2 regions of the Undibacterium sp. GW821-FHT07F11 genome follow, and region 2 is predicted to be linked to the other one. Evidence: predicted binding sites of a transcription regulator. Region 2 holds the regulator's gene; the other holds the start of a gene.
What was found. Region 2 encodes FliA, which starts transcription of late flagellar genes. Its sites were predicted from a motif close to CTAAAGTTTNNNNNNNNNNNGCCGNTA; they were not measured.
Positions count from the first base shown of each region.

Region 1: motA (flagellar motor stator protein MotA) is a predicted target of FliA. The motif match lies at 2,548-2,574, and genes of this name have one in related genera.

Region 1 is NZ_JBWKQH010000002.1:157,018-161,219, reverse strand. It holds gene dnaQ (DNA polymerase III subunit epsilon) at 1-220, shown strand, start outside; gene flhD (flagellar transcriptional regulator FlhD) at 756-1,073, shown strand; gene flhC (flagellar transcriptional regulator FlhC) at 1,113-1,667, shown strand; gene AC07OI_RS04505 (class I SAM-dependent methyltransferase) at 1,683-2,489, shown strand; gene motA (flagellar motor stator protein MotA) at 2,609-3,469, shown strand; gene motB (flagellar motor protein MotB) at 3,487-4,202, shown strand, end outside.
Region 2 is NZ_JBWKQH010000010.1:171,803-176,004, forward strand. It holds gene motD (flagellar motor protein MotD) at 1-522, opposite strand, end outside; gene AC07OI_RS23800 (flagellar motor protein) at 576-1,316, opposite strand; gene AC07OI_RS23805 (RNA polymerase sigma factor FliA) at 1,298-2,029, opposite strand; gene AC07OI_RS23810 (MinD/ParA family ATP-binding protein) at 2,037-2,867, opposite strand; gene flhF (flagellar biosynthesis GTPase FlhF) at 2,860-4,182, opposite strand; gene flhA (flagellar biosynthesis protein FlhA) at 4,179-4,202, opposite strand, start outside.

The DNA.
Region 1 (4,202 bases), on a different contig from region 2:
AGATGTTTTTCTGGCAATGTCGCGTGGGCAAAATAGTTTTGAAATCGACATTGAGGAAGACGATGCGCCAAAAGTACTGGAGGTCGTCGCCTTTGATATGCCCGTTGGTGAGATCGCCGTATTGATGGCAACAGAGGAAGAAATGGGGGAGCATGAAAAATTGCTGACAGGACTGGATAAGCAAATCAAAGATAAGTGTATCTGGCATACGACTTTGTAGAAATAAGCTAAATTTCTGGCTTAGTTGGCGTGCAGAAAAGACAATAGATATGAGAAGTAATAGCTTAAATAGCTATTTGCACGATTCAAAAAGGATCACCTGTTGCAAACAGGTGATTTTTTTTTGGTTTTTTTTGCGCTTAACCCTAAAGATTTCACAATTTGTTGCCGTTACAAGGATAAGAAAATAAATCGAAAATATTTTAAATTTTCCCTAAAGTTTTCTAAAGTACTGCCGTTAATGAATATAAGACGATATGGTAAAAGGTCTACTTTTACGCAAGTCGTTGTTTTAATTGGTATTTTTTGATTTGGCCACTTTCGCTGATTCAAAAAAATAAAAATCTGTTTTCTACGAAATTTCATTTTGTAGATGTCTAAATTTGCCTGTAGGATATTTTCCTACGGCATGCCTTCGTTTTTTTCTTGGTTTAAATACGGAATCTCGCTTATACAGCCACTTTTCACCAGCCTGCACAATGTATCTCACTGGCAACGCAAACATGCCGCTGATAACAAAACTGGAGGGTGGGAAAATGACGCAGAACGATATGATGGCCGAGATTCGGGATGCCAATTTGAGTTATTTGATGTTGGCACAACAAATGATTCGCGCTGATAAAGCGACCGCTATTTTCCGTTTGGGCATCGGCAAGGAAATCGCAGACCTGATTGAAGGTTTGAATAATGCCCAGATTTTGAAATTGGCAGGTTCCAATATGATGTTGGCGCGTTTCCGCTTCGAAGATAGCTCCATTTTGTGCATGTTGACAAATTACAACAAGGAGCGTGCGCTTGCACATTCCCATGCTGCGATCTTGATGGCTGGTCAGCCAGTTGAAGAAATCCATTAATTTGTCGGGCATTTAAATCAAGGCGGATGGAGAAAAATTATGGCAAGCAAAAGCGTAGTAAATGAAGCTCACGAAATTCAATTGGCGATTGAGTTGGTCAATCTGGGTGCCAGATTGCAATTGCTGGAATCGGAAACTTCTTTGTCGCGTGAGCGTCTGCTGAAGATTTACAAGGAGTTGAAGGGTGTATCTCCACCAAAAGGCATGCTGCCTTTTTCTGCCGACTGGTTTATTACATGGCAGCCCAATATCCATTCTTCCCTGTTCATGAATATCCATAAATATCTGCGTGAGCATGCCGGTGTTGATGGTATTGATGCTGTGATCAAGGCATATCGCCTGTATCTCGAACAAGTGCCTGTCCCTGCAGGTGAGGAACCAGTATTATCACTGACACGTGCATGGACTTTGGTTCGCTTCTTTGAAGGCAAAATGCTGAGTTTTGCAAAATGTTGCAAATGCGGTGGGCATTTTGTTGCGCATAGCCTGGATTTGCATGATGATTATGCTTGTGGTTTATGCCACGTCCCGTCACGGGCAGGTAAAACAAAAAAAGCAAAAGATGCGGAGGCCGCGCTGGAAATGGTGGCATAAAATTCAGGAGGAGCCTTGGAGGTAGCATCATCAAAAACCCGCAAAGGCAAACTCCTACCGGATGACGGAGTCTTCTCTTCGCCCGTTTTTCTGGCCTTGCTTATACAATTGCTTGCATTTGGCCTGTCTTATTTGCTGTACGCCACCGATCGGTGGCAGTTTGGCGGCATACTTTCCCCTTATTTGCTACTCATTATTCACGCCAGCCTGGCTGCCTTGGTGAGTTTCTTGCTGCACATGAGTTGGTGGTGGTGGCTCATACAATTCATTTTTCCCTTCGCAGTCGTCACTTCGCTGATTTTTCAGTTGCATCCAGGTGTGAGTCTTGCAATCTTTGTGCTCATGGTATTGTTGTTTTGGTCAACTTACCGTACACAAGTTCCATATTTTCCTTCCAAATCCAGTTTGTTGCCGTGTATTCTTGAGCAACTACCTGCGCATGATGATTTGTCTTTTATTGATATTGGCAGTGGCTTTGGCGGTGTGTCTGTCAGTCTTGCCAGGCTACGGCCGCAGCAATCTTTTTTGGGAGTGGAGGTGGCGCCGTTCCCATGGCTGGTCAGTTGGCTCAGGGCTAAATTGGCTGGTCCCAGGGTTCACTTCTATCTAAAAGATTATCTGCAACTGGATTTTGCTGAGTTTGATGTCGTGTTTGCTTACCTGTCACCAGCGGCCATGCCTGGCTTGTGGGAAAAAGTCAGTGCTGAGATGCGGCCAGGTACGCAATTCATGAGTTATGAGTTCAAAGTGCCTGGCATTGAGGCGGATTTAACTATAAAAAGCAATGCGAATGACCCCGTTCTTTATGTCTGGCGCATATAATGCATATAGTGAAATGTATTCCTGAAGCAATATTTAACCTTCCATTTCTGGTGAATGCTTCAGGTCTGAGGTAGTGTAGTCGATATTATAAAAAAATCCTCTCTAAGGAGTAAAAGCTCGTGTTAGTTATCGTCGGCTATATCATCGTATTGGGCTCAGTCTTTGGTGGCTTTGTTTTGTCCGGTGGGCATATCGCGGTATTGTTTCAGCCCCTGGAATTGCTGATGATAGGCGGCGCTGCGGTTGGCGCTTCTCTGGTTGGTAATAATGCGAAAACCCTGAAGGCCACCATGAAGGCACTTCCAGGTGTCCTGAAAGGCTCAAAATATACAAAAGCCCTGTATATGGAGCTGATGACGATGCTGTTCGATGTTCTGACCAAGGTTCGCAAAGAGGGGCTGATGTCCATCGAGGGTGATATTGAGCGCCCTGAGGAAAGTCCGCTTTTCAGTAAATATCCTGCAATTGTCCACGATCATCATATGATGGAGTTTATCGGGGATTATTTGCGCCTGATGGTTTCAGGGAATATGGATGCCTTTCAAATTGAAAATCTGATGGACAATGAATTGGAAACCCATCATCACGAAGGCGCAGTTCCTGCACATTTCATTGCCAAGTTAGGTGATGGCTTGCCTGCTTTCGGTATTGTGGCTGCGGTGATGGGGGTGGTGCATACGATGGAGTCTGTTGGTATTCCACCATCCGAACTTGGTATCTTGATTGCCCATGCTCTGGTTGGTACTTTCCTGGGTATTTTGCTCGCTTATGGTTTCGTCGGGCCGCTGGCTGGTTTGATGGAGCAGCAACTGGATGAGTCATCCAAGACTTTTCAGTGTATCAAGGTGACGTTGTTGGCGAGCTTGAACGGTTATGCACCGGCTTTGGCGGTGGAGTTTGGCAGGAAAGTATTGTATTCGACTGAAAGGCCAACTTTCACTGAGTTGGAAGATCACATTAAGCAATCGAAATCTAAATAATAAAAACTGGATTGATGATGGCAAGCGAAGAATTACGACCAATTATAGTCAAGCGCATCAAGAAGGTGGCCGGTGGCCACCACGGTGGTGCCTGGAAAATTGCCTACGCCGATTTTGTGACAGCGATGATGGCGTTTTTCCTGTTGATGTGGTTGCTTGGTTCTACTGCCAAAGGTAATTTGAACGGCATCGCCGAGTATTTTCAAACTCCTTTGAAGGTGGCGATGGCGGGTGGTGATGGCAGCGGCGATAGTTCCAGCGTGATCAAGGGCGGTGGTAAGGATTTGAGTGCGCGTGAAGGGCAAAGCCGTAAAGGCGAGATTGACACGCAAAAGAAAACCTACAACCTGCAGGCTGCAGAGGCTGCTCTGGCAAAAGTAGAGGCAGAACGGCTGAAGGGCCTGAAGTCTAAAATTGAAGCGGCCATCGAATCCAACCCTACACTGAAGCAATACAAGAAACAGCTTTTGCTTGATATCACGACTGATGGTTTGCGTATTCAGATGGTGGATGAGCAAAACCGCCCCATGTTTGCGTCGGCCAAGGCAGATTTGCAGCCCTACACCAGAGAAATTTTGCACGAAATTGGCAAGGCGCTTAATGATGTGCCTAACCGCATCAGTTTGTCGGGCCACACCGATGCTGCGCCTTATGGTAGTGGTGAGCGTGGTTACAGCAATTGGGAATTATCTGCTGATCGCGCCAATGCATCCAGGCGAGAGTTGATTTATGG
Region 2 (4,202 bases):
ATTATCGGTATGGCCTTCTACCTGTATCGCATGGGTATCGATCTTGAGAACACCGGCAATGGCTTTCAGCGCCTGTATGGAATCGATATTCAGACGCGCATCACCCGGTGCAAACAAAAGGCTGGCATTAATTTCTATGGTGATACCACGGCTGGTCTGGGTCACCCTCACCTTGCCTTCGCGCACCAAAGGCTCCAGCACGGTCAGGATGTCCTTGGCCATGGTGGTCATTTGCGCTCTCTCCTTGCGCAAGCCTTCGCTGATGCGGTTTTTGACCAGCGGCAAAGGATCAAGTTTGATTTTTTGCTCAACTGGCGCGTCAACAGGCTTGGGATTAACCGTCATAACCTTGCCAAATGCACCAGTCAGCGAATTTGACAAGACCCGGTACTTGCCCTCATTCAGCGAGGATATCGCATACATGACGACAAAAAAAGCAAACAGCAAGGTAATAAAATCCGCGTAAGAAACCAGCCACCTCTCATGGTTTTCTGGTTCTTCGTGGTATTTTTTTCTTGCCATAAGTATATTTTCTCAGTCTAGCCTTAGTCTGGCATTACCTGGTAGCCTTACCGTCAGTTGCGATGATTGGTCAGTCTTTCTTCCACCACACGCGGGCTGTCGCCCAAAGCGATGCTATAAAAAATATCAGACAACATTTCACGCCGCGTCACTTCTCGGCCTATGATTTCTTTCAGCTTATGGCTGACTGGCAAGAACAATAAGTTGGCCATGCCCACACCATAGATCGTGGCAACAAAGGCAACAGCAATACCACCACCAAGTTTGGATGGATCACTAAGGTTTTCCATCACATGTATCAACCCCAGCACGGCACCCAGGATACCTATGGTCGGGGAATAACCACCTGCTGCTTCCCAAATTTTAGCGGCCTGGCGCTGCTCCATTTCATAGAGCGATATATCGACATCAAGTATGTCTTTCAGGCGTATCGGGTCTATGCCATCAATCACCAGACGCAGGCCCTTGCCTATGAAGGGATCAGTGGAAGCATTCATATAACGCTCCAGGCTCAGGAAACCTTCGCGTCTGGCGACCACGCTCCAGATCAGCGCATCTGCGACATTTTTTTTGCTGCTGTCCGGCGGTTCAGACACCACCCAGCGCAGCATGCGCACACCGCGCATAAAGGTATTGAGCCTGCTTTGCAACAGCACTGCACCCAGGGTACCAATCACCACAATCACAAAAGCAGCAGGTTGCACCAGCGAAGACAGGCGCCCGCCTTCAATCAACTGTCCGCTGACGATGCCTAACACCACCAGTATCAAACCAACTATGCTAGCCCAGTCCACGCTTTCTCCCTTAAGTATGCCCTGAGCCTGGCCACAGCCTGACTATGTAATTGTGAGACCCGTGATTCTGACACCCCCATCACGGCACCGATTTCTTTAAGATTTAATTCCTGCTCATAGTACAGACCCATGAGCAGTTTCTCTCGCTCTGGCAGACTGTCTATCGCGCCGATGACAGCATCGCGGAAGTCGTCATTGAGCAAATCTTGTAGCGGATCGCCAGAAAAATCCGAGCAATAATGATCGAGAAAATGTTCCTTGGTATCTGAATCATGAAAGTCTTCGTAGTACACGAGTTGATGCCCGCCACTGTCAGTGAGCAGGTTCTGGTACTCTTCCAGGCTGAGCTTGAGCGACTTCGCCACTTCGGTTTCCAGTGGTGGTCGCCCCAGCTTTTGCTGCAACACATTCATGGCATTTTCTATCTTGCGCATGTTCTGGCGCACGCCACGCGGCAACCAGTCACTACTGCGCAATTCATCCAGCATGGCACCCCGTATGCGTTGCACCGCATAGGTTTCAAACTGTGCTCCATGGGTGTCTTCATAGCGGTTAACGGCATCCAGCAGGCCTATCATACCGGCCTGCACAAGATCGTCTACCTCCACACTGGGAGGCAGGCGCGCCTTCAACTGGTAAGCCAGACGCTTGACCAGGGGCGCATGCTCCCTTAAAAGGAAGTTTTTATCTGATTTTCCGCTAGCGGTGTACATTTTTTGATTACATTCCGAGACCGACACCCAGCTCAGGGACTCCCTCTAAACATAATGTGGAACGCGCGGTCTTCGCCAATTGTTCAGCCAGCCGGGAGAATGCCAGAGAAGCAAGGGCTTTAGGAAAAGCATCAATCACAGAGCGTCCCAAATGTGCAGCCTTTCTTACATGTTCATCTTCCGGCACATTGCCGACGTAGTGCAGTGGCACTGCCAGATAACGGCTGGCCGCCTGCGCCATATTTGTATAAATCAATCTCGCCTCTTTTTCCGATGCACCGGACACTAAAATACCATAACCACGCCTGCCAAGCCGATTGCTCACTCGCTTGATCAGGCCATAAGCAGCCTTGATCATGTCGGGATCAGCTGAAACCTGTATTACTAGTTCGCTGTCGTCCAGCGTCGCCAACGGAAAACTGTCATCCAAATTGATCTCGCTATCCACGATGACCAGATCAGCACGGTTCGCCGCCACATCAAACACTTTGGACAATTGCCGCGTATTTTCTGGCGGCAGCCATGCATGGCGCGCCAACATCGTCACCGACAAGCCGGAAGCAACCAATTTCACTGCTTCCTTCATTGTACGCTGTTGTTTCGCTACATCCAATAAGGTCTGATCAAGGTTGGCATTCAACCATGCGCCAACACTATTCTCTGATGAACGAGCGTCCACCATCAACACCTGGTTACCCTGACGTGCCAGCGACACCCCCAGATTGACCAGCATGCCGCTTTTTTCATCTTCCCTCAATGCTGACAAAAAGGTAAACACTCTTGGTTTTGGCCCAGCCAGCATGCGGCGCAGGCCTTCAGCCTGATCGAAACTAGCCAAGGGACACCTCCTGACCAGCACGTCCTGATGCCTGTGCAGCCGTGACTGCACCAGCCATCAGCAGAGGCAACTCTTCATCGAGATAACGGAAAGCGGCCGTTTCGCGCTTGAGTTTGAAAGCACGGTCTATCAGATACAGCTTGTTGGCAATATGCAGGTCTTCCGGCACACGCTGGCCACTGGCAACGTAATACACCATAAGCTTCTGGCGTATCGCAATATCGAGTGCGCCACCTATCGTCGCTGCCTCATCGAGCTTGGTCAAAATGCAACCTGCCAGACCATTCCCCTGATAAGCACGCACCACTTCACTCAAGGTTTCACCTGTCGATGTCGCATTCAGGCACAGCAAGCGCTTCACCGGAGTGTCTGTTCCTGACAACATCGCGACTTGCTCAGTCACCATTTTGTCGCGCTGACTGACACCGACTGTATCGATCAGCACCGTATGCTTGTTCTTGAGCTCGGACAAGGCGATGCGCAAATCAGCCTCATCCTTGACGGCATGCACCATCACACCCAGGATTTTGCCGTAAATACGCAATTGTTCAAAGCCGCCGATACGATAACCATCGGTAGTAATCAATGCCAGCTTGGAGGGGCCATGGCGCATGACGCAACGAGCAGCCAGCTTGGCCGTAGTCGTAGTCTTGCCTACACCTGTAGGGCCGACCAGGGCATACACGCCGCCCTTTTCCAGCATTTCATTTTCATTATCGATAGTGGACAGATTGCGTACCAGCACATTCTTGATCCAGTCCAGGCCATTCTCAACCTTGCCAGTTTCTGGCAGTTTTTCTACAAGATAGCGGGACAAGCTGGCGCTAAAGCCAGTAGCCAGCAATTCACGCAGGATTTCTGCTTTTTGCGGCTGGCGTTTTTGCGTCTGCGTCCATGATATCTCTGCCAGTTGCGATTCCAGCATACTGCGCATGGAGCGTATTTCTGACATCACATCATTGAGTTCATTGGCGCTCACCGGCGCTTCGATTTCACTGGTGAAAGCAGATGCGCTGGTCACAGACTTGAAAGTCGGCACACTTGCAGGCGCGTCCATGGAGCGTTCAAAAGCGCGCGGCCTCATGACAGCATCCTCTGGCTGGAAACGCGGCGCAAAGCGCGGCACTTCAGGTACCGGTGCCTCATCACTGGAAGCGGGGGCAATGGCGCTGATGGCTTCATCGGCCATCGCCAGAATCTCCACCTTGCCGCCCACATTACGGTTCGACAGGATAACGGCATCTGCCCCCAAAGCATCGCGCAACATGCGCAAAGCTTCGCGAGAAGTGTTCGCGGTAAATTTTCTGACGTTCATGATTGACCTCCGACCAGACT